DNA from 3 places in the Pseudoramibacter faecis genome. Region 2 is predicted to be linked to each of the others. Evidence: riboswitches for the same ligand, from Rfam matches in the RefSeq annotation. Region 2 holds a riboswitch; each other region holds the start of a gene.
The links. A riboswitch is a leader RNA that binds a small molecule or an ion and turns the genes downstream of it on or off. The one in region 2 is predicted to bind thiamine pyrophosphate.

Region 1 (10,529 bases), on a different contig from region 2:
CCTGCGCAAACGGCTGCTCCGAGAGCTGAAAACGGATTTTGGCAAATATTTTGTGATTTTTGCCTTTCTGGTGATCACCATCGGTTTCGTCTCGGGGGTGTATGTGGCCAATGGAGGCATGCTCAAGACATCGAAAGAAAGCTTTTCGCGTTATCGCATCGAGAGCGGACACTTCGCGCTCGATCACGCGGCGGACGACGGTTTGCTTTCAACCTTGCGCAACCAGAGGATTAGGCTTTATCCCGATTTTTATAAAATGCTCAGCGAGAAAAATGGACGCCGCAAGGGTCGCGTGCGCGTTTATGCGGTCCGGCATCGGGTGAATAAGGCCGATGTGATGGCCGGCCGTCTGCCTAAAAAAACCGACGAAATTGCCATCGACCGGATGCACGCGAATAACAACGGCATTGCCGTGGGGGATCACATCCGAATCGGCGGCAGAAAGATGAAGGTCACCGGTCTTGTGGCCCACAGCGATTATTCTGCGCTCTTTGAAAACAACACGAACCCGATGTTCGACGCCATCAATTTTGACGTGGCCGTGGTCACGGCAGAAACCTTTGACGCCCTGCCCCAGAGCACACACTATAATTATGCCTGGATTTACCGCGGCGCGCCGAAAAACGACAACAAGGAAAAAGTGCGCGCCGACAAACTGATGAATACCATCGCCAAGGAGGCAGCGCTTTCGGGGAACCGTCTGACGGATTTTGTGCCCCGGTATTTAAACCAGGCGATCAATTTCACTATCGACGACATGGGCGGCGACCGAACGATGGCCGGTATCATGCTCGATATTCTGGTGGTGGTGCTGGCGTTTATCTTCGCGGTGACCATCAGCAATACGGTAACCAAGGAATCGGCGACGATCGGCACCCTGCGCGCCTCGGGCTATAGCCGAGGAGAGCTATTGCGCCATTACCTGACCATGCCGTTGATCGTCACTCTGGTGGCGGCGGCGGTCGGCAATGTGCTGGGGTATACGCTATTTAAAAACGTGGTTGAGGGCATGTATTACAACAGCTACAGCCTGCCGACCTTCGTGCCGCTCATCAGCAGCGACGCTTTCGTGATGACGACGGTGGTGCCCATTATTCTGATGATGCTCATCAACGTGGCGGTGCTGGCACAGAAGCTCAGCTTTTCCCCGCTGGCTTTTCTTCGCGGCGATCTGACCCGAAAACAGAAAAAACGCGCCATACGGCTGCCGCGCATTCGGTTTATCCGCCGCTTTCGGCTGCGCATCATTTTGCAGAACCTGCCGGGCTATCTGGTGCTCGTTTTGGGTATCACCTTTGTGATGCTGCTCCTGTATTTTGCGACGGGCTTTCCCTCGACGCTGAGGCATTATCAGCAGGAGGCCACCGAGACGATGATCGCCGATTATCAGACGATTTTAAAAGCAACGGTGCCGACGGCGACCAAAGGGGCGGAACCCTTCTCGATGACGGAATTGGAGACGGTATCCGGCGTGCACAAGGGGGAAACGATCACGGTGTACGGCATCGCCTCCCATTCGCATTATGTATCTGCGATCGGCCGCCTGAAGAGCCATGAGGTCTATCTGTCCGAAGGTTTCCGGAAAAAGTTCGGCTATCGCAAGGGCGATCGCGTGACGCTTTCTGCAAAATATGAGCACAAGCGCTACCATTTTGAAGTCGCGGGCTTTGCAAAAGGTGCGAACACCATGGCGGTCTTTATGCCGAACCGGCGCTTTAACACCGTTTTTGGTTACGACACGAACCATTTTAACGGCTACTTTTCCAATCGAAAGGTTAAAGACATCGACAGCCGCCTCATCGCGACGACCATCGACCGCGGCGATGTGACGAAAATCAGCCGACAACTCAATCACTCCATGGGCAATTATATGCGCTATTTCCAATACGCCTGCGTCGTGGCTGCGGCGCTGCTCATTTATCTGCTGACCAAGCTTATTATTGAGCGCAACACCAATGCCATCTCCATGGTTAAGATCTTAGGCTATAAGGATCGGGAAATCGCCTCTTTGTATCTAATTGCGACGACTTGGGTCATCGTGCTGGCAGAGCTGATCGGTCTGTTGGTTGCCGGCCTTTTGATCCGGCTGATCTGGGTGGCCTATATTAACACGATGGATGGCTGGTTCAGCTTTTATATGCCGCCGAGCGCGCAGATTAAAATGTTCATCGCTGTTTTTGCGGGCTATGCCGCCGTGACCGTGCTCGATTTCAGGCGTATCCGCAAAATTCCGATGGATACAGCGCTTAAAAATATGGAGTAAGGCTTGATATTCGGGATTAAAAGGGTTACAATAAAATCGTTAAATACAGAAAAAGGGGAGCTGGCAACGGCTGAGAGGAAGCATTCGCTTCGACCCATACACCTGATTTGGATAATGCCAACGGAGGGACCATCGCGAAACTTTGAGGATATGCCTGTTCAGGTGTATCCTTTTTGCTGTGCGCGGTCAACCGGGGGCACCACCTTTGGCCGCGAAGAAAACCGTGCGCAGAGCGCGCGGCAGGCCGGATCCCGGCCAGGCGCCGGAAACGCAATCCGCGGGGGAATCGCTCCCGGCTGCTGCTTCCGGGGCCTTCAATCGTTAACGGTTAAGCACGAGAAGCAGGAGGCAATGATGACAAGAACCTATCACACCCAGATGGAAGCGGCGCGCCGCGGTATCGCGACGCCGGAGATGCAGGCGGTGGCTCGAAAGGAAGGGCGGTCCGTGGCGGAACTCGCGGCGCTGATGGCAACTGGCAAGGTGGTGATCCCGGCCAATCCGGGGCACCGGGGTCTTGATCCCAACGGTATCGGCAGCATGCTTACCACCAAGATCAACGTGAATCTGGGCGTCAGCCGCGACGTGGCGGATTACGACGCGGAGATGGACAAGGTGCTGGATGCGGTGAATCTCGGGGCCCACGCCATTATGGATCTGTCGAGCCATGGGAATACCCAGCCCTTCCGACGCAAGCTCTGCACGGAATGCCCGGCGATGATCGGCACCGTGCCGGTTTATGACGCGGTGATTCATTATCAGCGCGATCTCGGCACGCTCACGGCTCGGGATTTTATCGACGTGGTGCGTCTACACGCGGAGGACGGCGTGGATTTTGTGACGCTGCACTGCGGCATCACCCGCAATACCATCGCGCAGATCAAGGGCAATGCCCGCAAGATGAACATCGTCAGCCGGGGCGGCAGCCTGGTGTTTGCCTGGATGAGCATGACCGGCGAAGAAAATCCCTTTTACGAATATTACGACGAAATTTTGGATATTTGTCGGGAACACGATGTGACGGTGAGTCTCGGGGATGCGTGCCGGCCGGGGTGTCTGGCGGACGCTTCCGATATCTGCCAGATTGACGAGCTGGTGCGCTTGGGCGAGCTGACGCGCCGCGCCTGGGCCAAGGATGTGCAGGTGATGGTGGAAGGGCCGGGCCACGTGCCGCTCGACCAGGTGGCGGCCAATATGCAAATTCAGCAGACGATTTGTCAGGGGGCGCCTTTTTATGTGCTTGGGCCTCTGGTGACGGACATCGCCCCGGGATACGATCACATCACGGCGGCCATCGGCGGGGCAGCCGCCGCCATGAACGGCGCGGCTTTCCTGTGCTATGTGACGCCGGCGGAGCATCTGGCGCTGCCCAACCGCGGGGATGTGCGCCAAGGGATTATCGCCAGCCGCATCGCGGCCCACGCGGCGGACATTGCCAAGGGCGTGCCCGGCGCCAGAGATCAGGACGATCGCATGGGCGATGCCAGACGGGCCCTCGATTGGGAGGCGCAGTTTGCCGAAGCCATCGATCCCGAAACGGCTCGGGCTATTCGCGACAGCCGCGCGCCGGAGGACGATCACAGCGAGGCCTGCAGCATGTGCGGTAAGTTTTGCGCTGTGCGCAGCATGAACAAAGCCCTTTCTGGGGAGATCATCGATATTCTGTAATGCCGTGACCGATCCGCAAAAACACCGACATTTTTTATGCCGGTGTTTTTTGTATGAAGAAAACTATGCGTTAAATGCGTGGTTCCAGCGATCTTAAAGAAAATAGGGAGCAGAAAAATATAGGTGGGCAGGAGGAATCTTCCGAAATGATTGTTTGCCAAAAGGTCATTTTAGAAGGATTGCTATGAGAAATACGGTCTTTGGACATTTCAGGTCTGTGTTTGACATTGACATTTTGCGATTCAAATGTTAAAAAATATATAGGGAAATAATTGCCCTTCTTTTTTTAAATATAAATTAGATATATCTAACATTTAAGGAGAGGCGATATATGGATGAAAATTCAGTGAAGTTCAACATAGGTTTTAAATATTCAGATGACGAAAAAAACACGTTGAACGGCGTTGACGGAAATATAGAAAAAGGCAGATGCATATGCTTCCATGGCGAGAGCGGCTGCAGGAAATCGACCTTACTCAGATGCATCAATCACCTTATTCCGGAATTTTATGAAGGCAAGTTTACAGGCATTGTCTGGGTTGGCGGGGAAGATATTTCAACGTGTTCCATCGGTGAGGTGAGCAAAAAGGTATCTTCGGTATTTCAGGATCCAAGAAGTCAGTTCTTTACGGTGAACAGCACAACGGGGGTAGCTTTCGGATTGGAAAACACCGGTCTGTCCCATGCTGAGATTGTTCGAAAGACGGATGAAGTTTTCAGAAGATTCGGGCTTCAAAAACTGCGCGATCGTTCTGTTTTCACGCTTTCGAGCGGCGAAAGACAGCTGATTGCCATCTTCTCGGCGATGGTTATGGATACGGATACGATTTTGCTTGACGAACCGGCGGCGAATCTTGACACGGGGCAATTAAGCAGCTTTCCCGACTGCTGATAGACATCAAGGGAACGGGAAAGATCCTTGTGATCAGTGAGCACAGACTCTATTTTCTGAAAGATCTGGCGGACGAATACCGGTATATGAAAAACGGAGAAATACGTCGCAAGTATAGTGCGGCGGAATTCAGCAGACTCTCAGAAAAAGAACTTGACGAACTTGGACTGAGAAGCACGGACCTCGATGGCATCGTTCCCCAAAGATCACAACAGAATAAAAACCATACGGCCGAAGATGCTTTCGAAATCAGAAGATTGTCCTTTGGATGCGATTCCGATAACACTATATTATCCGATGTCTCATACAAATGCGTACAGGCAGCGTCACCGGAGTGATCGGTTCTAACGGAAGCGAAAAAACAACATAAAAAGGATTCCAGCTTACGTGGAGATGTTAGTGGTTCCGATGATGTTCAGAGTTATCAGAATAGCAGAGTTTTTATCGGCTTCCGCGGAAACAAGGGGAATATCGCCGGAATGCAGAAAACATTCATAATATAGACTGCAAAATGACAGTTCGGGATTATGCTCTTATCATAATTCTCTCTGTCCTTATGGCGGTTTATCAAATTATAAAATAAAGCCTACTAATAAAAAGTCAAGCATTATTTTAAAAAATCAGGAGGCAGAAATGAAGGGATAAAAATAAGACTACCATGTTAATGCCGGTCAAAGAAAAGAGAGGGCTATAAAAGAGATTGATTCAGCAGAGCTTTGAGCAGCGATACATTCTTTGACTTTGCCGTAATAGATTCGCAGAAACTTGTTGGCTCCGGCTGTCATATAAACCAGATAAGAGCTTCCCTTCGGATTTCTTTTTCAGGACGTAATCGATCCATTTCTCACAGCCGTCAGAGCGTATGGGACTGCTGAACAGCTCATTTGCGCTCGTGTATTATCCATCGCTGAATGCTGACGCGGAAACGGCCACTTGCCAAGCGCATACTGAGCGATTTTCTTGGCATCGGCCGGATCAGACTTGACCTTATAATGGCCGGTTGTCTCCATGACGACCCGTGTTTCACCATCCAGGCTTCTGACATAAGAGACAAGTTCAGAAAGTTCTCTGACAGAGTGACGGACATGAAAAAGCTTATGCACGATTTCACCTGCGGGTCGTAGGACTGCAACCGTGCTCTTGCCTTTTGAAACATCAATGCCAACAGCGTTCAACATAGAAAAACACCTCCGAAGATAAATAATGCAGTGGGCCAAACATTCCTCACCGCTTATTCAATCTCCTGGGGGGTATCAAGCGAACACACGGGATGCGGTTCAACCTGCGTAAACCGAACAGCTGCGAATAAGTGGATAGTAGACAGGCTTTCCGACGGACGTAAAGTCCAAGAAGGAATCCGTCCGAACCAATGCCACTACATTCTAACAGCTTTAGCAATGAGAGGATCATATCCCAACTGGCTGGACTAGTATCTGGAATCTGCTCTATGAATTTGAACAGACTCATTTTCATCCTGAGAAGGAGTTGAAACAGCCGGGCATCACATTCAGGGATTATCTGATCGCATATAAAAAGCTCTGCAGTGGGAGTGGATTCTTTCGTGACAGAGAATACTGGCTTGAGCGGATAGACACCCTTCCGAAAGCCCCGGAGCTGCCTGTAAACAAAAGCGCTGTAACTGAAAATGTCAGATTCTCCCGTGAGAATATAAAGCTTTCAAGACCGCAATGGGATCACTTCTGTGAAGAAACTTGTGAATCAATATCGTTCGTTGGATATTACAATCTAGGCGGAAGACGGCAAACTCAAATTCAAAGCGCCTAAGGGGGCTCTTACTCCTGAGTTGAAAAAGCGGTTGTCCGAATCAAGGGAGAAACTCATAAAGGATCTCGACAGCATGGATGGTATTGTGGTCAATGAACTCACAGCCTTGCAAACGGCTTATGTGGTGGGCCGGCAAAACCGTTACGCCCTTGGTGATATAATCGCCAATTACTATGTCGAATATCAGGTTGAGAATCTTGATGTCAGGGCTTTGGAAAGGGCATTGAATGAAGTCATCAGAAAAAACGAATACTGAGGACGGTGATCCATGCCAATGGGACAGCAAAGGCTCTGGCTGAAAATCCGGGATATCACATAGAGATTGTTCCCGATGACGGCAGCAGGGACCTCAGAGAAGAAATGGTATCCCATACGTTTGAACTGGGGCAATGGCCGATGTTTGATATCAAAGTCAAAATGCTTGATGCGGACAGGGGAATTGTTCATATGGATATCGATTGTCTGATTCTGGACGGTTGGAGCATCAGGTCATTTCTGTCGCAGCTGTTTTCCGCTTATGTGGGCAAAGAGATATTGACCACCGATTATAGCTTCCGTCAGTATTTGGCGGATGAGCAGAAGTGGCTGAAAGAAAGGCAGTACTATAGCCTTGCGAGAAAGTACTGGGAGGAGCAGATCAACAAATTGCCTCCCGCACCGCATCTGCCAATGAAGACGCCGCTGACACAGATCAGAAAGCCTGAGTTTTCCAGAATGACTGATACTTTGGAGGATTAACTTAGTGCAATGCTTTGGAAGAAGATCAGAAGGTATGACCTTACACCTTCTCCGGTGCTTTGCACAGCCAGTCTCTCTCAATGGAGCGAAAACCAGGATATCACCCTTGATTTGACGATGTTTAACCGGCAGCCTGGGCATCCCGATGTGCGGCAGGCGCTGAGTGATTTCACAAATATTGCCCTGATCGGTTATAAACACAAGAAATGCTCTTTTCTGGCCCATGCTAAAAAGATCGGCCGTCAGCTGTGAAATGCCATTGAATAACGGAACTGCAACGTGATCAATATGCTGGGCATACTTGCCAAGAAATACGATGATGAGATTGCAGTGCCCTATGTTTTTACCAGTCTTATCGATATTGATAATGATATGGGTCACGAGATGCTGTCAAGGGCAGGATTTACCGAGATCTTTGCGCAGACAAGAACGCCGCAGGTGCTTCTTGATCACCAACTTTATTACAGCGGCGGGAAGCTTGTTCTCGGTATGGATTATGTCAAACAGGCTTTTGACGAGAAGATGCTGGAGCAGATGTCCAGTGATTACACTGAGCGGGTCAGAACCCTCACGGTGACGGACGATTGGGAGAAATTATGATAAGCAGAGAAAAGTCGATATTCCTTGACAGGATAAAGGGCGACCGTCCCGTCATTTTTTGCTTCCATCATGCCGGTGGAAATGCCAGGATGTTTGATCACTGGATCAATTCCAAAATGGTGGATGCCGTTCCCGTCGAACTTCCCGGACGCGGCATCAGACTGAAAGAACAACTTTCAAGCGATATTAAGTCGATCTGTCGGGAGACCGCAGCGTGTATCTCTCACGAGATCGGACAAGGTGAAAAATTTGTGGAGTTTTCACTTTTCGGCCATAGTCTCGGGGCAATTGTCGCCTTTGGTGTGGCCTGCATCCTGAGAAAAAAATATAATCTGCATCCCTGCTGTCTTCAGATATCGGGCAGACACGCACCCCAGGACGAAGACCCTTCGCCGTACAGAACAAGCATGGGCATAGTCCCTCTGATTGAGGAAATAAAGGGGCTTGGCCATACGCCGTCCGAACTTCTGGAGAATCAGGAATTTCTGGATTTTATCATGCCGACCATATTCAGTGATTACGCGCTCAGCGAAAGCTTTGTGTATGAGAATCAGATGTTGGATATACCGATCTATGCGTATTCGGGCAGTAAGGACAGGGATGCAGATGTTGAGGTCATGCAACGTTGGGAGGAGGTGACTTCAAAGAAATTCAGAATAAGACAGTTTGATGGTGATCATTTTTATCTTTTTGATCAAAAAAACAATGTAGCCGATCAAGTGGTGGAGGATATGCTCCGCTGCTGCAAAGATCTAAAAAAAACCGATCCCCCGCATGCCGGCCGAAATGGTATGTGAAACGGGAACAATATAAAGAATATGATAAAGGAAGAGATTAAAATGTCAGAAACAAAAAGATATAAACTCATAACCGAACAGCAGCTTCTCCGCGGTATGATGAGAAAAGGACTCCTGCGCGAATTGCCTGGCCATGTTCAAGATACATGGAGAGATAGATACTGCAGGGCTGGAAGCGGCCGTTCAAAAGACCATTGATAACGATCCTGCCCTTCGCCCGGTCTTTGAAACAGACGAAAGCGGTGACGTTTATCAGCATCTTGGCGGCGGGTATAACTATATCCTTGATCTTCGCGATATAGCATCCGCCGAAGACCCGCAGAAAGAACCGGCGAAGCAGATGTTCACTATGATCGACAACCGCACGCATTCTGACGGCAGCTTTATGTTCAATTTTACCCTGTTCCGAACGGCGGTACAGGAATACCTTTTCGTCTCAACCACATCATCAGCGACGGAACGTCCAACAGCATCATCGTTAAAAAGATCATAGCCAATTACAACGGTATCGACAACAAGAAAGGGAAACACACATATATTGATTATATTGAGGAGTCTCTCGCGCTCGCCGAAAGCGGAGCGCTTCAAGCCCAGAGAAGATACTGGGAAAAGGAATGCGAAGGTTATGAAGACGAGGTGGTTTTCCCAACAGGCGAGCGCAAGAAATACGCCGCAAAGATCCTCCAGAAGATAGAGACAGCGTCTGTTCGCGAAATCGCTTCAAAGTTTTCCGTCAGTACGGCTTCGGTTAACCTTTTCCTTTGTCATCTGGCGTATTCTGCAGCCCTGAATCATCATGACATCGCTATCAATGTCGCGGAACAGAACCGTTCGAGAAAATACCGCCGAACGGTGGGGACTTTTGCCATAAGCCTTTTTCACCGCGTCAAGTTCACGGAAGATACCGGGCTTCATCGGGCGTTTGTGGATTCTTTTTCAAAACTCAACGAAAATTTTGATCATTCCAGAGTCATTGCCCCAAAAAACGCCGTTCATTTTCTCCTACGAAAATTTATCGGCAAGGGCAGCGAGGGAATGAAATAGGGCGAAGCCCCCATTGAAAGCTATATGGGCACCCCTGAAGCCAAAGTGTGGAATATTTTCAATATGCTGATTTTTGAAGGGAAGGATGAAATCATCTACAAAGTGGGCTATGGTGAAGAAGTATTCGATGAGCGGATGATCCGCAGATTTAAGGCGTATTTTGCACTTGGGATGGAAGTTCTGCTCGGCGAGGATATGACCTATGGGCAGCTGACAAAAAAAGTAAGATAAAAGGAAAAGTGAAAATGGAAGAACTGATGTCACAGCTCTGGATGGAGGAACTTGAACTTGATCTAGTGCCGAAAGCGGATGATTCGGTTTTTGACTTCGGCGGAAATTCCATAACCGCAAAATATATTTGTCAAGATCTTGAAGAAGAGCTTGGCTTTACCATCAGCATCGCTGATTTTTATATCAGCGATAGATTTGCGGATATCGTTGCCGCAGCAGTAAAAAACAGGAGGCGTCAAGGTGATAAAACGAGGCGTGGGCAAGTGGTTCTCGCACGATAAATACAACGAAAATGCAAAGAGCAATCTTTTCTGCTTTGTTTTCGCAGGGGGCAGCCCCACATTTTTTCCTCATGGAAAAATGTTTTTTCCAACGAGATCAATGTTTTGCCTGTCATTTATCCTTTCCGCGAAAAGAGAATGGGCGAGCCGATGCCCGAGACCGTTGACGAGTTTGTCCGTATGTTTATAAACGAAAACAGGAAGATGCTCTCCGCAAAACCGTGGGGAGT
Region 2 (10,529 bases):
CTTAATTGCCCGGCGGAAGCCGGCGCATTGACAGGCCGCAAACGCCAAAGGTATAATGGGCGAAAAAAGAGAGGGGATCTTCTTTGTTCAATCGGAATAAAAACTATTCGAAACAGCAGGCGATGAGCAGCATGCTGGCGAATCTGGCCTTTGGTTTTTTGCTGCTGCTTTATGGCGGGGGCAAGGCGGCAGCGGGTACCGAACGCGGTGTGGCCATCTTTTGTTGCGCGGCCGGGGGCGTTTTTGTGCTTCTGGGCGTGGTGTGGCTCATTCGCTGGCTGAGGGCCGCGTGCTAAAGCAGGCGCCGTTTCCGAATCATCGAAGGGTGAAAAAGGAAGCGGCGTTTTTTTATTGAAGAAAATCATTTTAAACTCAAAAACGCGCAGCAGTTGCCCCGGCGCTCGCCGGCGGCGCGGTGGGAGAAGAGTAGCTCGGAGTTGCAGCGGGTGCAGATATCGGTGACGGCGATGGCGGCGGAGGGCACGCCGGCATCCTCGAGGATCAGGCGGTTGGCGGCCCAAAGATCGAGCAGACAGTGGCCTGGACGCGCGGGTGTGAGCAGTGACGCGGCATCCGCGCCGAAAGCGCCGCGGAAGGCATCGGCCACATCTTCGGAGATTTCATAACAATCCCGGCAGATGGACGGGCCGATGGCGCAGATGCACTCTGCAGGGTTCGTGCCGTAGGCCGCGTGCATGGCGGCTAGGGTTTTAGTTGTGATTTTGGCGACGGTACCCCGCCAGCCGGAATGGGCCAGGCCGATGGCCCGGTGCACCGGGTCCACCAGATATACGGGCACGCAGTCGGCGGTATAGGCAGCGAGAATAATGCCGGACTCGTTGGTGATCAAGGCGTCGACGGCGTTGTAGTCCGCCGGCCGGGCAACGCCCTGTCCTCGGTCGGCCGCGGTCACGCGTCGGATATGATCGCTGTGTGTCTGCCGGGTGATGACAAAGTCAGAGATGGTGCGCCCGCCGCCCAGAATGGCAGCGGCCCGGCGATAGTTGGCAGCGACAGACCGGGCGTCGGCCTCGCGGTGAAAGTTAAAATTCATTTCGGCGCAGTCGCCGGTGCTGTGGCCGCCGATGCGGGTGGAGAAAAAATGATCGACGATGCCGGTGGCATCGAGGCTGGGGAAGGTCAGGATTTCGGTGGCGATGCCCTCGGCTTCGTAAACCTGCTGACGCATTACCGGGCGGGGACCTTTGCGGCGAATGGGATGAAAGCGGTGCATGATAACCTCACATGTGCTCGAATGAAATTTTAAGTCCGGATGGGATGGCCTTATTGTATGCAAGACGGGTTGGTTTTGCAAATAAAAAAGACACGCGGCGCGTGTCAGATGAAGGATAAAAGGCCGCGCCCCGCCATGGCCGCCGCGAGCTCGTGATCGTCGACGGTATAGACGTTGTCGATTAAAGCGGCGCGAAGGCAGCCGGGAGCCGAAGTGGTTGCCGCCGCGCGCTCGGCGCAAAGCTTCCAGAAAGCGGATGCGGTGACGGCCGCCGTGAAGGCATCGGCCACCGTGGCGAAGGCGCCGCAAAGGCAGGAGAGCATATCGCCGCTGCCGGTGATTTGACTCATCAGTGGGGAGCCGCCGGCAATGCAATAGGTTCTTTGGCCGTCGCTGACAGCGTCCAGCGTACCGGTGAGTAAAACCACGCAGCGCCGGATTTGGGCGAGGCGCCGCGCCAGGGACGTCGCCTGATCGCGGGGAAGTCCCTTGGGGCAGTCAACGCCCTGGCTGCGGCTGTCCATACCCAGGAGGGTTTGGGCTTCGCCGGCATTGACCCGCAAAATGGCTGGAGACCGGATGGCGAGCAATTGGCGAATGGCCGTCTTGCGCCAGGGACTCACGCCGACGCCGACCGGATCGAGAACGACGGGATGATCGGCGGCGCGAAGACAGGTGCAGCAGGCGGTCCATTTGGCGGCATCCGGGGTGCCGGTATTGAGCACGGTGGCCTGGGCTGCGGCGGTGACAGCGGCCATTTCCTCCGGAGCGTGCGCCATGATGGGGCTCGCTCCGAGGGCCAGCAGCAGGTTGGCACAGCTCTCGGAGGAGACCGTATTGGCGACGCAATGCACCAGCGGCCGGGCCGCGCGCAAAGCTTTTAGACGGTCGCTCATGCGCGAGGACGAAGGCTCAGTTGCATCCTGCCCAAGGCGCCGCTCTTCTGCAGGGCAGCAACCAGAATACCGGCGAGGATGGCGCCGCCGATTGTGGAAATCAGAAAGGGCACCACAAAGGCGTAAAATGCAACGGAACCGGCGGCAATCCCCATGAAGGTCACAGCGACGGGATAGGACAGCAGACCGCCGACGATGCCGGTGCCAAAGATTTCTGCTGCCAGGGTGGCAAAAAGATTTTTAAAGCGCCAGTAAACCAAGCCGCAAAGCAAAGCGCCGCACATGCTGCCGGGGAAGGCCAGCACCGTGCCGAGGCCGAAGAGATTGCGCAGAAGGCTTGCGGCAAAGGCGACGAACACGCCCCAGAAAGGCCCGAGCAGGACGGCACAGAGAATATTGACCATGTGCTGCACCGGTGCGCATTTGGAACCGAAAACCGGAAAAGAAAACAAAGAGCCGATGACGGCGAGGGCACAAAGCAGGGCCGCAATGGCAAGCTTGCGCGTATTAAAAGTAGATTGAGACACGAGAACCTCCTGAAGGAAAACATTCAAAGCGGAGCCGCCAAGAGCAGCGGTCTTCCAAAGACGACAGATCGCCCGGGCCGGACGACGTTTCTCGGTCGAGACTCGCTGGTCTCCTCTCACGCCGGAACACGGCTTCCCATCGCTGGTATCGGCTCGGACCCGAGGCGCTCCCCTCCGGCCCGCTCCCGCGGCTGCAGGTGCCTATCTTCCCAATGGTCACATCCTTTCGCGCTGTGCGCAGATTGAATCAAACAACAAAAACGGCAGGAGCGCCATCGCGGCCTGCCGTTTTGAGCATCGTTGTGATCCAGGCACTTCCTACGTCGGCATTATCCGCATCAGGTGAAGGGTCGAAGCAAAGGCTTCCTCTCAGCGCGTGGCTCCCCTGTGTGAAACAAATTGATTATCCCACGGAGAACGGCGATTGTCAAATTGTCAAAGACGGGGTATCCGCGTCGGGGAATCAAAGAAACATAAGAAAAAAATAAAAATCCAAAAATAAAAGAAAGGAAAATAATTTAAAAAATAATTAAAAACGACTTGAAATGGATTAAATGAGCTGATAGAATAGATGATGAAGAAAATTGAAACAATAAACGAAGAAAAAAGAAAACAAACGAAAGGACTTTAAAATGGCAACACAATTTAAACCCGTTATGGCCATTACCATGGGCGACCCGGTCGGCATCGGCCCTGAAACGGTAATTGGGACGATGCTGAATCGCGATATTCATGCCTGCTGCAGGCCCTTTGTGATCGGCAGTGTAACCGTGCTTGAAAAAGCCGCAGCCGTTTTGGGCAAAAGCGTTCAGTTCCACCGGATCTCGAATCCCACCGAAGCCGAATACACCTTCGGGGTCATCGACGTTATCGAAACCGGGGATTACGACACCGATTCGCTGCAGTGGGGCACGGTTCAGAGGCTGGCCGGACAGATGGCCATTGATTTCATCATGAAATCCATCGAGCTGGGTTTGGCCGGGAAGGTCGACGCGGTTTCGACGGCGCCGATTAACAAGCAGGCGATTAAACTGGCCGGCGTGAAGGAACCGGGCCACACAGAAATTTATCAAAATGCGACCAAATCCCCTTACGCGCTGACAATGTTTTCCTGTCACAAGCTGCGGGTGTTTTTCGTCAGCCGGCACATGTCGCTCATCGACGCGGTTCATTTTGCCACTAAGGATGTCGTGCTCGATTATATCCGCAACATCGATAAAGAGCTGCGAGGCGTCGGCATCGACCATCCGCTTATCGCGGTGGCGGGGATCAACCCCCACAACGGCGATAACGGCTTGTTCGGCCGGGAAGAAATCGACGAAATCGAACCGGCGGTTGCAGCGGCGAAGGCCGAGGGCATCAACGCTGTCGGGCCCATTCCCGCCGACTCGATCTTCAATATCGGCAAGAGCGGCAAGTTTGACGCCATCTTGTCGGAATATCACGACCAGGGGCACATCGCCTGCAAGACCCTCGATTTTGAAAAATCGGTCACGATCACCTGGGGGCTGCCGTTTATCCGCGGCTCGGTGGATCACGGCACGGCCTTCGATATCGCCGGGAAGGGCATTGCGAATTGTGTCAGCCTGATCGAGTCGACCAAAGTGTGCGCGGAATACGCGATCAGAAAGCACGGCGGGGCGGCGGAATAATAAAACAAGGGGGGACGAGATGCCAAAAATAGGTGTGGTGGCCGATGATTTGACCGGCGCGACAACCACCGGGGTTTTGCTGGCAAGATCCAAAGCCAGGACGGCCGTATTTTTTAATGTGGATGAGGCCGAAGGCGCCGAGGATCTGTCGGCGCTCGACGCGGTTTTGATCAGCAGCAGCTCGCGAGCGCTTTCGGCAGAAGAGGCCTACGGACGGGTCGCCTCGGCGACAGACGCGCTTAAAAAGCTGGGGGCGCGCTACTTTTCGAAGCGCATCGACACGACGCTGCGCGGCGGCATCGGCACCGAAATCGACGCGATGCTCGACCGCCTGCCGGAGGACACGCTGGCGGTGGTCGTGCCGGCGATGCCGCAGTCAAGACGCATCATGGTCGGCGGTTTTTCGGTGATCGATAACGTGGCGCTGATTCGCACGCCGGTCGCGCAGGATGTGCGCACGCCGGTGACAGAAAACTATATTCCGAAGCTGATCGCCGGGCAAACCAGGCGCCGGACGGATTTGGTCACGCTGGAGACGGTGCTTGCGGGAGAAGCGGCTGTCAAAAAAGCGCTGGCAGGCAAAGCGGCAGCAGGCGCAAAAGTGATTTTGATGGATGCCATCGCCATCGAGGATATCGATGTGATCGCCCGGGCGGCCATCGGGCTGGGGCGGCCGATTCTGGCGGTGGATCCCGGCCCGTTCACGGCGAAGCTGGCTTTTCACCGAGGCCTCACAGAGATTGAGCAGCCCAATGTGCCGGATGTCCCGCCGGTGTCCGGCAAGACCGTGCTGATCGCCGCCGGCAGTGCGACCCCGGTGACCAAGCGGCAGATGGCTGTTTTATGCGAGGACGATCGCGTCGCGCATATCGAGGTGGACCCGCTGGCGCTGATTCACGGAGCGGAAACCGCGACGGCGGAAATCGCGAAAGCGGTTGAACAAACGGTGCGGCTTTTAAAGCAGCCGGAGCAGCCCCGGGCAATTTTGCTGGAGACGGCGCTGCACGGCGATCTGCTGGATCTTGACGAGGAGGACCGGCGTCATGGATACGCCCGGGGTGTGAGCGCCAATTGCATCAACGCCGGGCTTGGCAGCATCGTTGCAGACACCCTGGCTCAGGCGGGCAGAGACAAGGTGGCCGGGCTTTATACCACCGGCGGGGATACCATGGTCAACGTGTGCTATCAAATGGGCGTCGGCTGCATTGAAGTCCGCGATTACGTGATCCCCCAGACGGATATCGGCTGCCTGACGGGAGAGTACGCCGGCCTGCCCATCGTCGGCAAGGGCGGCCTGACCGGGGACGATCAGATCGCAGGGAAGATTGTCGACCGCTTGTTTTTGGAAGCGGCGCGTCAGAGAGAAAATTAATTGCACAGGAGAGAGGAAAAAATGGACAAAGAACAGACAACGAATCAGGAACACAAGCGGCGGGATTTTCAGATTCTCAAGAAGATGGGCGAGCTGCCGGGCGGCCTCGTCATTATTCCGCTGGTCATCGCGGTGCTGCTGGCGACCTTTGTGCCGCAGTTTTTTAAGATCGGCGGCTACGTCACCGCGCTGTTTTACGAGGGAAATGCCTGCATGATGGGCTTCTTCCTGATCGTGTGCGGGTCGATGATCGACATCAAGCAGGTCGGGATGCCCCTTTATAAAGGCGTCACGATGACGGGCTTTAAATTTATTCTCGGCGTGCTGGTCGGGCTGATCGTCGGCAAATTGTGCGGTCCCGCCGGATTTCTGGGCATCGCGCCCTTTGTGTGGATCGCGGCGATCACCAATTCCAACGGATCCTTATATATTTCGTTATCCAGTCAGTTCGGAAACGCGACGGACACCGGCGCCATTTCGATCTTGTCGCTCAACGACGGACCGTTCTTCACCCTGGTGGCCCTCGGCGCGACGGGCCTGGCCAATATCCCGCTGATGTCGCTCGTCGCGGTGCTGATTCCGATTCTCGTCGGATTTGTCTGGGGCAATCTGGACAGCCACTTCCGCGCGGCCTGCAAAACCGCGCAGCCCATCGTCACCTTCTTCATGACGATTTCCATCGGCGCCAAGACGGACATCAAGACGATTTTGACGGCGGGGGCTTCGGGGATCATCCTCGGTTTGATTTCGGCGGCGACGGCGGTGATCTTCTTCTTCCTGATCAATCTGATTTTGCCCAGGAAGGAAAGAAACGCCATGGGCGCGGCCATCGGGACGACAGCGCTCAATTCCGCGATGACGCCGGCGGCGGTGGCCGAAGCGGACCCCTCCATGAAAAAATACACGGGCATCGCCACCGCCCAGTGCGCGACGGCATCCATCATCACGCTTTTCCTGTGCCCGTTCATCACGGCGGCGTTCGACCGTTACATGATGAAGCGGCAGAAGGGCATTTATTCTCCCGAAGGCTGGGCCTATCAAAAGGGCCTTGAAACCATCGCGGACACGACACGCTGAGCGCGGCAGGTTTCCCTTTGATATGAAAGGGGGCACAGACGGATGGACGAATCCATGCATAACGAACCGATGGACGCGAAGGCCGTGGCCGAGGCGATCGATACCGGCAAGCCCTTGCCGGACCTCACCTTTCGCGTTCAGATGACGGTTCCGGCGCTCTTTGATTTTTATTTGTTTCACGCCTATTCCAAGGCGTCGGGCTTTGCTGCGAACGTGCTGGGGCTCGCCGTGGCGTTTGTCGGCGTTTTCCGGCATGTGAACGCCGGGATCGGCGCGGCGGCCTGCGGTCTTTATATGGCTGCGGCCATCGTCTTTCTGGGATATACGCCGCTGACCCTGCAGTGGCGTGCGCGAAAAGCCATGCGCGAAAGCCGTTATCGTTTGCCGGTTCGGATGACATTTTCTGAAAAGTGTGGTATTATTGGCGAGCAGGGAGCAAACCGGAAGATTTATCCGTGGAGCGAGATGCGCCGGGCCGTGGTCACGCCGAAAACCATCGGCATTTACCTCGACAGCGACGAGGCGATCGTGATTCCGAAGGGCGATTTCGGCGATCGGTTTGTCCCCGCATTTACGATGATCACCAGGCAATTGGGCCTGAAAAACGTCAGGATGCCATAACAGGGGAAAAAGTTGGACGAAAAAAAGATCAGAATTCTTCAGATGCTGCAGCAAAAGGGCAAGGTCAGCGTTAAGGAGCTCAGCCGGGAGCTGGCGTGTTCTGCCGTCACGGTCCGCACAAAAATCAAGGAACTGGACGAAGCGGGTCAGCTGATCCGGGTTCACGGAGGCGCATTGCGCATCGACGAGGCGCAGGAAGATTTTGATCAGAAGTATCACGGCCGGCATATTCACCAGCACGTGGCGGAGAAAAAAAGCATCGCCGCCTGTGCCTATGGCTACATCGAGGATCAGGACATCATCTTGCTCGACGATTCGACAACCTGTTTTTATCTGGCTTTGATGATTAAAGCGCACTCGGAAAAAAATGTGGCGGTTGTGACCAATTCGCTGGCATCGGCCAATGAATTGGCCAATCTGCCCCATGTGGAGCTTTATATGATCGGCGGCAACGTCGGCGGGTTTTTGCCGGCGACGATGGGAGAACTGGCCGAAAGGAGCATTGCTGGCTTCAAGGTGGACAAGGCCTTCATCGGCGTGCACAGCATCAACTTTGAAATCGGCCTGACGTCCATCGCGGCGCCGCAGATGCAGATCAAGCAGGCGATTCTCCGGACGACCGATCGGGTTTATGTGCTGGCGGACAGCAGTAAATTCGGCAACGGCTATTTTTCGGTGATTTGCCCGATGGCCGAAGTGCATCAGATCATCACTGACAATCGCATTTCCGAAAGCGACCGCCAAAAGGCCGCGGCACAGCAGATCCATTTGGTGGTGGCAGAATAGCGCGCGCGTTAAAAAGGGCTTTAACGCGGGCGCTTTTTTTGGTAAAGTAATGGTAATCGAAAAATTCATCGCATTGGGGAGTCTGCTGGCGCGGGCTGAGAAAAAACCAGCCAGGTTTTGACCCACAACCTGATTTGGATCATGCCAACGGAGGGAAATCATCGAACTTTTTAACGCAGGCACGACCGTGCCTGTTTTTTATTGGCGAGATTTGGGGCTTTGCGATGAAGGCCGGCGCATTGGGGGCACCACCTTGCGTCGGGGCAAATGGGATGCTGCAAAACAACCACAAGGAGGCATTGAATGAAAACAGCATTGACAATCGCCGGTTCTGATACCAGCGGCGGCGCCGGTATCCAGGCGGACTTAAAGACCATGACCCTGAACGGGGTTTATGCGATGAGCGCCATTACGGCGCTCACAGCCCAGAACACCACCGGCGTCACCGCCATCATGGACGTGACGCCCGATTTTCTCAGGCAGGAGCTCGACGCGGTTTTCACGGATATTTTCCCCGACGCGGTGAAAATCGGTATGGTCTCGTCGGAGGAATTAATTGCGGTGATCGCCGAGAAATTAAAGACCTACCGAGTGCGGCACATCGTGCTCGATCCGGTGATGGTGGCGACTTCCGGCGCGAAGCTTTTGCAGGATGACGCCATTGAAGCCCTGAGGTGTGGGTTGCTGCCTTTGGCCGAGGTGATCACGCCCAATATTCCCGAGGCCCAGATTTTGTCCGAAATGCCCATCGAGACGCCGGTAGCGATGGAACGTTCTGCGGCAAAAATCGGTGAGCGCTGCGGATGTGCCGTGCTGGTAAAGGGAGGTCACAGCATCAGCGACGCCAACGATTTGCTCTGGCAGGACGGGCGGCTGCGCTGGTTTAACGGACGGCGCATCAATAACCCCAATACCCACGGCACGGGCTGCACCCTCTCGTCGGCCATCGCGGCGAATCTGGCCAAGGGCTATGCGCTGGCCGAATCGGTGGCACGGGCCAAGGCCTATCTCTCCGGCGCGCTGGCGGACGGCCTCGATCTGGGGCAGGGCGCCGGTCCGATGAACCACGCCTTCGACATCAAGGCGGCGTATCGTGAGGAGGTCTCGGATGAATGAATCAAAGCGGACCACCAGCTTTCAAAACGGTCTGATCTGGTTCGGCGCGGCGGTATCCATCGCCGAAATTTTAACGGGGACCTATTTTGCGCCGCTGGGTTTTGGTCGGGGGCTTCTGGCCATTGTCGTCGGGCATCTCATTGGCTGCGGGCTGTTCTTTCTGGCCGGACTGATCGGCGGACGGACCCGTCGCTCGGCTATGGAGACGGTGAAGATGAGCTTCGGGAAGAAGGGCGGTCGGCTCTTTGCCGCGCTTAATGTGCTGCAATTGGCGGGCTGGACGGCCATCATGATTTATGATGGGGCTCAGGCGACCGGCAGTGTTTTTGCCGTGGGGCATTGGGTGTGGTGCCTGGTGATCGGCGGGCTCATCGCGGTGTGGATCCTCGTGGGCATCACCAATCTGGGGGCGATCAACAAGGCGGCGATGGCAGCGCTCTTTGTGCTCACGCTGATTCTCTGCAAGGTGATCTTTTCGGGTGATGGAGCGTCTGCGGCGGCGGCTTCGGCAGGAAGCCTGAGCTTTGGCGCGGCGGTGGAGCTGGCCGTGGCGATGCCGCTGTCCTGGCTGCCGCTGATCTCGGACTATACCCGGGAAGCCGATAGGCCCTTTGCGGCGACCCTGACGAGCACGCTGGTTTATGGGCTGGTCTCGGTCTGGATGTATATCATCGGCATGGGAGCGGCTATTTTCACCGGGGAAACCAATATCGCGGCGATTATGATCAAGGCGGGGCTCGGCGTCGCGGCGTTGATCATTTTGATTCTTTCCACCGTGACGACCACCTTTCTCGACGCATGGTCGGCGGGGATCTCGGCGGAAAGTTTGAATGCGCGGGTGGGCGGCAAGTGGCTGGCTATTGCCGTAACGCTGGCGGGGATCGTCGCGGCCATCTTCTTTAATATGGACGACATCACAAACTTTCTATATCTGATCGGCTCGGTCTTTGCGCCGATGATCGCCGTGCAGATCGCGGATTTCTTTATTTTAAAACGCAGCCGTTGGGACGCGGCCGTCGACTGGCGAAATCTTGCGATCTGGGCGGTGGGCTTTGGGGTCTACCGGCTTTTGATGCGGGCGGATCTTTCCGTGGGCAGTACCCTGCCGGATATGGTGCTCACCATGGTGCTTTGCCTGATCGCGGAGCGTATGGCCAAGGGGCGCGCCAAAACGGCCCGTTCTTCAAAATGAAAAATATAAAAACCGCAAAATAAAAAAGCGGTCACCTGAGGCGCGGGGAAAGATTC
Region 3 (10,529 bases), on a different contig from region 2:
AGAAGACCTGCTCGACTCTTTGGATTATGCTGAACTGTTGACGGAAATCGAATCGACTTTCGGTATCGTGATCTCGCCATCAGAGGTCGCCCGGGAAGACATGGACACGCCGAATAAAATCATCGCTCAGGTTAAAAAGCGTTTGGTACAGTAGGCTTTTACGATGCGAAAAGTCAAAGCGTTTTGCGTGGCGACGCTGTTGTTTTGCTGCTTTGCTGTGGGGTTGCACGCCATTTGCGTGAGCACCGGACTTAAAGCGAAGGATCATCGGTTTGGCACCTGGGACAATCGCTATAAAGATCTGTCTTATAACGGGCTGCGGATGAATATCGCAAAGAAGACCATGGCCGTGTTTGGCTCTTCAGAATTTCGGCATGGCAAAAACACAGCCTATCATCCACGCAATATATTTGCCCATTCGGATGTTCGGCTGATGACGATCGGCGGTCCCTTCAACCAGACTCTTTTTCACACAGTGGCACTCGGGGCAATCGGCGATCAGGTGAAGAGTAAAAAAGTAGTACTGCTGGTTTCGCCGACGTGGTTTGCGGGCAAGGGCGTTAAATCAAAGGCCTATGCGCTGCGGTTTTCCAAAACAGAATATATGGCTTTTATGGAGAATCCGAAAATTCCAGTCGATGTTAAGCGGTACGTGGCCAGACGTTCAGAGAAACTTTTGGCGCACGATCCGAAGCTGAGTCGCTTTGTAAAAAATTGCAATGAGGTAAATCTTGGGAAAAACCCGAAGCTTTTTCAGCGTCTTCTGTATCTGTCCAGCAAGCGTTACGCCACAGACACGGACTATATTACTATGAGAGTGGCCATGACCTTTATGGCAGACCGCAATACCCACAACCGGGCGGTAGAGAAGGTGCTCGGGCCCTTGCGGAAGAGAGCCCGGATGCAGGTGGTTCAGGGACTGAGGCGGAAAGGCATTGTGACGTCGAAAGATCTCAAACAATTTATGGCGCGCGAAAAAGTCTGGCAGCAGGTGCGCAAAGCCAGCCAAAAACGATCGAACAATGCATTTTATATGTCCGATAGAATGTGGCGAAGCAAGTATGCCAGGCTTGCGCCGAAGATGGCCGGGGCTCACGCCCATGCAAACTGGGAAAAGACTGCGGAATACGACGATTTGCGTGCCTTTTTAAAGATCTGCAAGGCCAGGGGTATCAAGCCGATGCTGCTCGTGTTGCCGGTCAACGGTTATTGGTATGACTATACCGGAATGACGGCCGATAAGCGCAGTGTGGTGAACCGCAGAGTCAAGGCAATGGCGGCTGCTTACGGCGCGAGGTATGTTTCGCTGTCGAAATACGATTATCGACCGTACATCACGACGGACGCCGTTCATCCCTGGAACGAAGGATGGTTTCAAATTGATCAGAAAATTAATGCCTATTATCAGCAAAATTAAAAAAATTCTCGGGACGATTTCCTGGCGTTACACGCTTTATTTTTTCATCCTAATGGTCGTGCTTTATCTGTTTTCGATGTTCGGCAGCATGCTCAGCTCGCCGGGGTTTGTTTACGAGGCATTTTAACGCGGAATCATCGTTTTGCTGTGGCGGATATATTGGCTTGATAGTGATTTCCAACTTGACAAAAAAGTGTGTGTTGTGATATATAAAGAAACAATTTAAAGTGGAACGGAAGAGAAGTAATTCAAAATAAAGCTGATCCAGAGAGCTGTTGGCTGGTGCGAAACAGTGCGTGCGATTTTGAATGAATGGCCTTCCCAGCGCGACCGGAACGCGGATTGTGAACGGCAATCCGCTATTATGGGAGACGGAGCAAGTCCCTTCGTTAACAAAAGACGGCGTATTCGGATTTGTCCGCGTATGCGCTAAGTGGATTGCCCAATAATGGCAGTCAAGCCGGGTGGCACCGCAGAAATCAAAGTGTATTTTCTGTCCCTGCATCAGATCCTTTGAGATCGTGTTGCGGGGACTTTTTATTTACAATCTTTCGCAATGGCGATCGACAGTATTTCAATTCAGCGGAGGCAAAAACATGAGCAAGCATATTCCCTACAAGATTTATCTCGAAGAATCGGAAATTCCGAAACAATGGTACAATGTCCGTGCCGATATGCAAAACAAACCGGCGCCGTTATTAAATCCGGCAACCAAACAGCCAGTCACTTTTGACGATTTGACGTCGGTTTTCTGCGACGATTTGGTGGCCCAGGAACTGGACGATGACACGGCGTATTTTGATATCCCGGATGCCATCAGAGAATACTATAAAACCTACCGCCCTTCGCCGTTGGTTCGGGCCTACAATCTCGAAAAGGCGCTGAGCACACCGGCAAAGATTTATTACAAATTTGAAGGCAACAACACCAGCGGCAGCCACAAACTCAATTCGGCCATCGCGCAGGCCTATTATGCCAAGAAGCAAGGGCTTAAAGGCGTAACCACCGAGACCGGCGCCGGCCAATGGGGGACGGCACTTTCCATGTCCTGTGCGTATCTGGGCCTCGATTGCAAGGTCTATATGGTTAAGGTGTCCTACAAGCAAAAACCTTTCCGCCGGGAGGTGATGCGCACCTATGGCGCCGATGTAACCCCGTCGCCGTCGATGACCACCGAAATCGGCAGGCAAATCAACGCAGCACATCCTGGGACCACCGGCAGTTTGGGCTGTGCTATTTCTGAAGCAGTAGAAACAGCCACAACTCATGAAGGCTATCGTTATGTGCTGGGATCGGTGCTCAATCAGGTGGTGCTGCATCAGTCGGTGATCGGGCTGGAAGCGCAGACAGCCTGCCGGAAATACGGTATCGAGCCGGACGTGATCATCGGCTGTGCCGGCGGCGGCTCTAATCTCGGCGGTTTGATCTCGCCATTTATGGGAGAAAAGCTGCGCGGCGAAAAGGACTATCGCTTTGTGGCCGTAGAGCCGGCCTCTTGTCCGAGCTTTACCTGGGGCAAATTTGCCTATGATTTCTGTGATACCGGCAAAGTTACGCCGTTGGCGAAGATGTATACTTTGGGATGCGACTTTATTCCATCGGCCAATCACGCCGGCGGACTGCGCTTTCACGGCATGAGCCCGATTCTTTCCCAGCTCTATCACGACGGACTGATGGAGGCCGTGGCGGTGGAACAAACTTCGGTCTTTGCCGCCGCGGAACAATTTGCCCGGGTTGAGGGCATTCTGCCAGCGCCGGAAAGCGCGCATGCCATTCGTGTGGCTATTGACGAAGCGCTCAGAAGCAAGGAAGCCGGCGAAGCCAAAACCATTCTCTTTGGCCTGACGGGCACGGGCTTCTTTGACATGACGGCCTATGAACAATTTAACGACCACGTCATGGGGGATACGATTCCGGGCGATGACGAATTGAGCGGCAGCCTTTCGGAATTGCCAAAAGTCGATTGAAGCATCAGTATTCAAAAACTGCTCCTTTGAATTTGGAGCAGTTTTTTGTGCTGAGAGTTGGATAATTGAATGATTGTGACCAAATGATTTCTGTTATTGACAAGTTTTAACATTATCGTTAAGCTTTAAATATCACAGGGGAGCTCTTGCTGAGAAAGGCACATGCCTGACCCTCATGACCTGATCCGGACAATGCCGGCGCGGGGAGTGAAGCACAGCCCCTCCTGAAATCAAGGAGGTTTTTTATGTTTAAGAATTTGCAGGGATTTTTTGAAGCGGGAATCGGCAAGACCGCGATTGTTGCGGCGGTGGTCGTTCTGCTCGCGTTACTTTCGCTGATGGATCGCGGTTATCGGGATGAGACGGGCAATTCTCGGCCGCTTGATGTCCGGGCATTGACCATTTCAGCATTGATGATTGCGATGGCCATGGTGCTCTCGCAGATCCGATTGTTCAAAATGCCCCAGGGCGGATCCGTTACCGCTTTTTCGATGTTGCCCATCGCGCTGTGCGCTTATTTGTTTGGGACGAAGCGGGGCATCATGGCTGGGGTTTGCCTGGGGCTGATCAATCTGATGTTTGATCCGTACGTGATTCATCCGGCGCAGCTGCTTATTGATTATATCCTGGCATTTGGCGCCTTGGGCATTGGTGGATTAGTGCGGTATCAGAAAAACGGTTTGATTAAAGGGTATCTGATGGGGATTTTTGGGCGCTATATTTGCGCGGTGGTCTCAGGGGTTATCTTTTTTGGCGCCTATGCGCCAAAACAATTTAATGCCTGGACTTGGTCGCTGTGGTATAATTTAACTTATATCGCGGCGGAAGGCGCCGTCACGGTGATCGTGCTGTGTATTCCGGCAGTTAAAAGATTGTTTGAAAGAGCCCAGAAACGGGTAGATGCAGCAGACAGCATGTCTTAATCAAAGAGAAAAGGTCGGCGAACGGCATCGTGTCTTTTGATATTGATGCGGCAAAAGCGCGATAAGCGTGCAAAAATTTGATCTAAGCAGCGGAGGCCAGGGCTTCCGCTGTTTTTTTGTGTCACTTCCGAAAGACATATTCCGGTAAAACTTGAAATGTGTGGGCAATGGTCTGCAGCCGAAAAAGGGATTCGAGAGATGGAAGGCCATATCAAAATCAATAATAATGTAAAAGATAAGAATAAATATTGACAGATAATTATCGGCAAGCGTATAATCATAATACTCGTTTAATTTTTAAAATTTAAATGAACACCGGGACACGGTGTTTTAAAATGATTCTAATGTTAACTCGATCTAATAATTTCAGGGGGAGAGAAATGAGAGATAGACTATTTCAGACAATGACGGAGATGTTTGACCAATCGTTGAAACTCTATGGCAAAAAGACTGCACGCTTTTGGAAAAGTGCAGTGGAGGCAGAAGTGGTTTCCTATGCCGAATTAAATGCGGAGGGCAAAAAGCTGGCCGATGCATTGATAGCTGCAGGCGTCGAAAAGGGAAATAAGATCTTGCTACAGCTGCCGACGCCGGGACAGTATGCGCGAGCCTTTTGGGGGATTCAATACGCGGGGGCCGTGCCCATGGCGCTGCCCTTCGCTATGGGCGATGCGGCAGGCAGGGACGTTCTCGATAAACAGCTCAATATTTGTCGGGATATTGTCAGACTGACGATTTTAATTCCCGAGGCGTCGCTCAAAGATTATCAGAAAGCGATTGCGCCCTTTGAAAACATAACGCTGATGGTCTATGAAGATCTGATGGAAAAAGGTCGGCGCATCAGCAATACGGGAATGGTCTATCCGAAGATTACTCCGGAAGATGAATGCTGCATTCTTTTTTCCTCCGGGAGTACGGATCTTCCCAAAGGGGTTGTGCTCAAGCAGAAAACCATGGCGGCGTCCATTTGCTCAGCGCTTTCCATCATGGATTATGACGATTCGGAACGGAGTTTGAGCTGGTTGCCTTTGACCCATGCGTTTGGATTTATCGGATTTCATTTGATTCCCATTGCGAAAGGGGCGAGTCAGGGCGTGATGCCGCCGCCGTTGTTTGTGCAGCATCCGGACTGGTTTCTTCGCCAGGTCAGCGATCGGAGGATCACCGTCCTGGGCGGCATGAATTTTGCCCTTAAATTATTGGATGCGGCCGTTTCGGACGCCGAGTTAGAAATGTTGGATCTTTCCTGTGTCAAAAACTTTTTCCTGGGGGCAGAGCCGGTCAATGCGGAACTGGCCGATCATTTTGCCGGCCGCTTTGCGGCGGCGGGTCTTTCGCCAGTGGCCCTGCGAACGGCCTATGGCTTATCGGAATCGGCGTTTGCGGTTTCTCTGGGGAAAGCAGGGAAGCCCATGCGCGTGGACCGCCTGGATTTTGATGCGCTGGGTGAAAATCGCGCGCAAATACGTGCCGGCGAGACGAACGAACATCGGCAGCAGGTTCGGTATGCCTCTGTGGGAACGCCGATTCCGGGGCTTAAGGTTTTAGTGGCAGATGACGAAGGCCATGCTTTGCCGGAGGAAACGATCGGCGAGCTATGCTATGCCGGGGAATCGATCAGCGAACGCTATTTCTTCCATCAAAACGAAATGCAAAAGCGCATGGTCGGCGAATACTTGGCTTCCGGAGATATGGGATATCTTTCTGATGGAGAGATCGTCATTACCGGCCGGAAAAAAGACATTATTTTTATCAACGGGCAGAATTACTATCCGCTGGATATTGAAAATCGGATCGCGCGTATTTTTCCGGCGCTTAAGGATCGGATTGTCGCTTCTCAGATCTATAACCGTCACAACGAGCCCGAGCTCGTTTTGTTCATTCAAAGCAGTCAGGCGACGGCTGATTTTGCAGTAAAAATTCGGCGGTTGGATCTGGCCATCAAACAGGAGCGATTCATCGCCTTTGATTATTATCTTCCCATTGAAGCCATCCCGAAAACCAATAGCGGGAAAATTCAGCGCTCGGCACTCATTAAACAATATCAGGATGGGATGTTTGAACCGATTATCAGCGATATTCGTGCAGCGCTTGCGGCAGACGAAACAGTTCCGGTTGTCTTTGGCGATTCGCTGTCCATGCAGTTGCAGGATCTGTGGAACGAGAGCGTTCAGAGCGGCGGCAACCGGCATTCTAAAAACTTTTTCGAAGCCGGCGGCAGTTCTATCGTGCTCATGCAGCTGGCCACAAAACTTCAGACGCATTTCGGCATTCGCCTCAGCCTTAAAGCGCTGATGCGGGTTTTTGATGTAAAAAGTTTTGTGGCGCTTGTCAAGGCGCATGTGGACGAAGCGGCGGCGCCGGTGCGTCTTTCCGTCGAACCCGATCCCGCGCGCCGGGCAGAGCCCTTTGCGTTGACGGATATCCAGCGGGCTTATTTGTTGGGTCGGGAAGAGGCCTTTGATATGGGCGGCATCTCGACTCACGGTTATTATGAATACCGTACGGATTTGGATTTGGCGCGGTTCGAAGATGCGCTTAACCGTGTAATTGCCCATCAGGATAATCTGCGCCTGGTGATGACCGAAGATCGCCGGCAGCAAATTTTACAGGCGGTGCCGCACTATCATATCGAGGTGATCGACGGGCGGGGCGAGGACGCCGAAACGCTTGAAGCTATCCGGGCCGAGGAGCGGGCGCGGATGTCCCACGCGGTGTTTGCTGCGGAACGTTGGCCGTTGTTCGAACTCAAGGCTTTGCGCATCAACGACCGGGAAAGCGATCTCTTTTTGGGCATCGATCTGCTCATCATGGACGCGAGCAGCATCGAAATGTTCAAACGCGAGCTCCTGTGGTGCTACGATCATCCCGGGAAGACGCTGGAGCCATTGGCCTTCACCTTCCGGGATTTTATGCGGGGGATTGACGCGATTCACGCCTCAGAGCAATATGCGCGGGACAAGGCTTTTTGGCAGGCGCGGGCGGCCGCCATTCCGCCGGCGCCTCAACTGCCGGGGCTCAAAGATACCACGGCAGCTAAAACAGCGGTTTTTAAACGCCTGAGTCTGACCCTTTCGTCGGATCAGACTGCGCGGCTTCGCGCCCTGGCCACGGCAAGCGGCATCTCCTTATCCTCGGCGATCTGCACGGCCTACGCATTGGCGCTGTCGGCCTATGCCAATCAGCCGCGGTGCACGCTGAATGTTACCATCTTCAATAAATATGACTTTCATCCGGATGTCGCGCGGATGATGGGCGATTTTACTTCGACCATGCTCTTGCCTTTTGACTTCGCGGACAACCCGCCGATCAAAACGGTCTTTCAGGCGATACAGGACGAAATTTTCTGTGGATTGGAGCATCGCTATTACACCGGGGTGGAATTGCTCCGGGATATCAAAAAGGAACAGGGCACCGGCAACAAAGCCGCGATGCCCATCGTTTTCACCAGCACGCTGGATCAGGCCGATGCGCCGGCGGTCGAGCTCGGCGATCTGCGATACGCCATCAGTCAAACCTCCCAGGTTTATCTGGACTGCCAGGCCCGGGAGACGCCGGCGGGAATTTTGGTGACCTGGGATTATCTGCAGGTCCTTTTTGACGATGATCTGATGAGGGATATATTCGCGTTGTTCGAACATTGCCTTCAAACGCTGGATCAGGCCGGAAACGTCGCGGATTACCTGCAGCCGAGTGAGGTCTGCCACGAAAAATGGAAACGCTACAACGAAACGGCAGCGCCCATACCCCGAACAACCCTCTATCAACTGTTTGCCGCAAGCGTCGCCGTGCATGGCGCAAGCGTCGCCGTGCAGGATGCCGCAGGGTTTTATACCTACACGCAGCTTCACGAGGCGGCCGGTTGCGTGGCCTCACGACTCGCCGCCAGGGGCGTGTCCAAGGGAGACTATGTGGGTGTTATGGGCTATCGCCGGAAAGAGACCATCGCGGCAATTCTCGGGATTCTAAAAATCGGCGCGGCTTATGTTCCGCTGGATCCCGAAAATCCCGAGAGTAGACGGCAAAAGATTGTGACGAGTGCGGGCTGCAGACTCGTGATCGACAGCATGGATGCGTTTGACACAAACGATTTGTCCTGCGCGGAAACGGCGGCTGATCCCGATGCAGTAGCTTATGCGATTTATACATCCGGGAGCACCGGCCGGCCGAAGGGCGTCGTGATTACCAACAAGGCTGCAGCTAATACCATTTTGGATGTCAATCGGCGTTACGGCGTCGGCAGCGAGGACCGTTTCATCGGGTTGTCTTCCATTTGCTTTGATTTATCGGTGTACGATATTTTCGGCAGTCTGGCAGCCGGTGCGCGTCTGGTCATGGTGCAGGACCCGCGGGATGTCCGTGAGGTGGCTGCGTTGGTGGCCCGCGAGGGGGTGACCGTCTGGAATTCTGTGCCGGCTTTCATGCAGATGTATGCGGAAGAATTGAAGCGGCAGGCAAGCCGCAGCTTTGCCGAAGCGGGCGGCCAGATGATCACGGTAACCGATAATCTGCTGCGGTTGGCTATTTTAAGCGGCGATTGGATTCCGGTAAGCCTGCCGGGGACGATCATGGATTTACTGCCGGGGATTGAGGTGGTCAGCATGGGCGGCGCGACCGAGGCCTCCATTTGGTCCATCGAATACCCGATCTGCGAGATCCGGCCTGACTGGCAAAGCATTCCCTATGGGATGCCGCTGGCCAATCAGCAGGTTTATGTGTTGAATTACACCGGGGCATTGTGTCCGCCGGAGGTGGAGGGCGAGCTCTTTATCGGCGGTGCCGGCGTGGCACAGGCCTATTTAAATAATCCGGTTCAAACCGCGGCGTCCTTTATCGAACATCCCGCTCTGGGCAGACTTTACCGGACCGGGGACATGGGCCGACTGCATGAAGCGGGCGAAGAGACTTACATCATTTTTTCCGGCCGCAAAGATACCCAGGTGAAAATCCGCGGACATCGCATCGAGCTCGGCGAAATCGAAAAGGCCCTGACCTCATTGGACGGAATTGATGAGAGCGCGGCGGTGGTGCAGGAACGGGACCAGGCGAAGGAAATTCTCGCTTTTGTCGTGTCAGATAAGCCTGTCGACACGGAAGCCGTCAAGGCCGACTTGAAGGGGCAGTTGCCGAACTACATGGTACCGGTGGCGGTCGTGGCGTTGGACACCCTGCCGTTGACAGTCAATGGCAAGGTGGACCGCAAACAATTGGCGGAGGCGGAGGTATTGGCTGGATCCGGAGCACAAAAACAGCCGGCGACACCGCTTGAAACTCAGATCCAGCGGATTTGGTCACGGGTGCTCACCGTGGACGGGATCGGCGTGGATCAAAATTTTTACGATATTGGCGGTGATTCGATCAAGCTCTTCACGATCATCAACGAAGTGGAGAGTCATTATCAGCTGAAGTTTCCCCGGGAACAATACTTCGCGTTTGAAACCATTGAAGAGATGGCGGATATTGTGGCCGAGCACAGAGAATGATGGAGCGGAAGAATCATGGGAAAAATCAAGCTGGATGTGGGGACGAATTTTGATCCGACTTTGCTGGATTTTATCGAGAAGACGGACACGCGGGGCCAGATCGTCAGCATGTTTGGCAAGCTCAAAACGGATATTGTCGGCGGCGGGCGGGCATCGGTCGCCTTAAACGAGGTCAGCCTGGACGAGGTGGCGCGCTATAATGCGCGTTGCCGGTCTATGGGTATCGACTTTAATTATCTGTTGAACACACTGACGCTGCAAAATCGCGACATCATTCCCGAGGATCATCGGCGTCTCGTCGAATTTATCGGGACCCTCAGCGATATGGGGATTCGCTGGCTGACTGTCTGCTCGCCCTATTTGCTGCAGCTGGTCAAAAGACAGTTTCCGCACATCAAAGTGACTATCGGCATTTACGCTTTTGTCGGATCGCTGTCCAAGGCGAAAAGCTGGGTTGAGATGGGCGCCGATGAGCTGACCTTAACGGAAAACTGCACCCGCAATTTCGATTTGCTCGAGGCCGTGCTTCAGACTTACCGCGATCGGAATGTAAAGATTCGGATCATTGCCAATAACGGCTGCCTGCATGATTGCCCCTACGCGCTGAACCATGCGGGAGCTGTTTCTGCTTCCAGTCAGATGGGCAGCCGTTCACAGAAAAACTATTTCGACTTCAGTTTGGTTAATTGCTACACACGCAAGGTGACCCATCCGGCGAATATGATTGCATCGGACTGGA

Region 1: it holds a riboswitch for thiamine pyrophosphate, as region 2 does, so the genes downstream of both, thiC (phosphomethylpyrimidine synthase ThiC) here and thiD (bifunctional hydroxymethylpyrimidine kinase/phosphomethylpyrimidine kinase) in region 2, are expected to answer to the same signal.
Region 3: it holds a riboswitch for thiamine pyrophosphate, as region 2 does, so the genes downstream of both, thiT (energy-coupled thiamine transporter ThiT) here and thiD (bifunctional hydroxymethylpyrimidine kinase/phosphomethylpyrimidine kinase) in region 2, are expected to answer to the same signal.

Annotation. Positions count from the first base shown of each region.
Region 1 covers NZ_JAYFFI010000005.1:55,802-66,330, reverse strand. The annotation lists gene V3C63_RS05580 (ABC transporter permease) at 1-2,263, shown strand, start outside; TPP riboswitch at 2,307-2,409, shown strand; gene thiC (phosphomethylpyrimidine synthase ThiC) at 2,618-3,931, shown strand; gene V3C63_RS05570 (ABC transporter ATP-binding protein) at 4,263-4,823, shown strand; gene V3C63_RS05565 (IS110 family transposase) at 5,645-6,001, opposite strand; partial or broken gene V3C63_RS11785 (TubC N-terminal docking domain-related protein) at 6,589-6,657, shown strand; gene V3C63_RS05560 (hypothetical protein) at 6,682-6,864, shown strand; gene V3C63_RS05555 (condensation domain-containing protein) at 6,870-7,346, shown strand; gene V3C63_RS05550 (hypothetical protein) at 7,356-7,598, shown strand; gene V3C63_RS05545 (condensation domain-containing protein) at 7,626-7,946, shown strand; gene V3C63_RS05540 (thioesterase II family protein) at 7,943-8,743, shown strand; gene V3C63_RS05535 (hypothetical protein) at 8,877-9,236, shown strand; gene V3C63_RS05530 (condensation domain-containing protein) at 9,167-9,787, shown strand; gene V3C63_RS05525 (hypothetical protein) at 9,812-10,018, shown strand; gene V3C63_RS05520 (acyl carrier protein) at 10,033-10,299, shown strand; gene V3C63_RS05515 (thioesterase II family protein) at 10,300-10,529, shown strand, end outside.
Region 2 covers NZ_JAYFFI010000006.1:32,880-43,408, reverse strand. The annotation lists gene V3C63_RS06120 (hypothetical protein) at 84-296, shown strand; gene pgeF (peptidoglycan editing factor PgeF) at 362-1,234, opposite strand; gene thiM (hydroxyethylthiazole kinase) at 1,339-2,130, opposite strand; gene thiW (energy coupling factor transporter S component ThiW) at 2,127-2,657, opposite strand; gene pdxA (4-hydroxythreonine-4-phosphate dehydrogenase PdxA) at 3,290-4,309, shown strand; gene V3C63_RS06095 (four-carbon acid sugar kinase family protein) at 4,329-5,681, shown strand; gene V3C63_RS06090 (2-keto-3-deoxygluconate permease) at 5,703-6,758, shown strand; gene V3C63_RS06085 (YcxB family protein) at 6,801-7,379, shown strand; gene V3C63_RS06080 (DeoR/GlpR family DNA-binding transcription regulator) at 7,392-8,165, shown strand; TPP riboswitch at 8,230-8,338, shown strand; gene thiD (bifunctional hydroxymethylpyrimidine kinase/phosphomethylpyrimidine kinase) at 8,469-9,281, shown strand; gene cytX (putative hydroxymethylpyrimidine transporter CytX) at 9,274-10,473, shown strand.
Region 3 covers NZ_JAYFFI010000015.1:21,095-31,623, reverse strand. The annotation lists gene dltC (D-alanine--poly(phosphoribitol) ligase subunit DltC) at 1-154, shown strand, start outside; gene dltD (D-alanyl-lipoteichoic acid biosynthesis protein DltD) at 164-1,417, shown strand; gene V3C63_RS09340 (TrpB-like pyridoxal phosphate-dependent enzyme) at 2,014-3,384, shown strand; TPP riboswitch at 3,511-3,608, shown strand; gene thiT (energy-coupled thiamine transporter ThiT) at 3,630-4,307, shown strand; gene V3C63_RS09330 (non-ribosomal peptide synthetase) at 4,688-9,790, shown strand; gene V3C63_RS09325 (hypothetical protein) at 9,806-10,529, shown strand, end outside.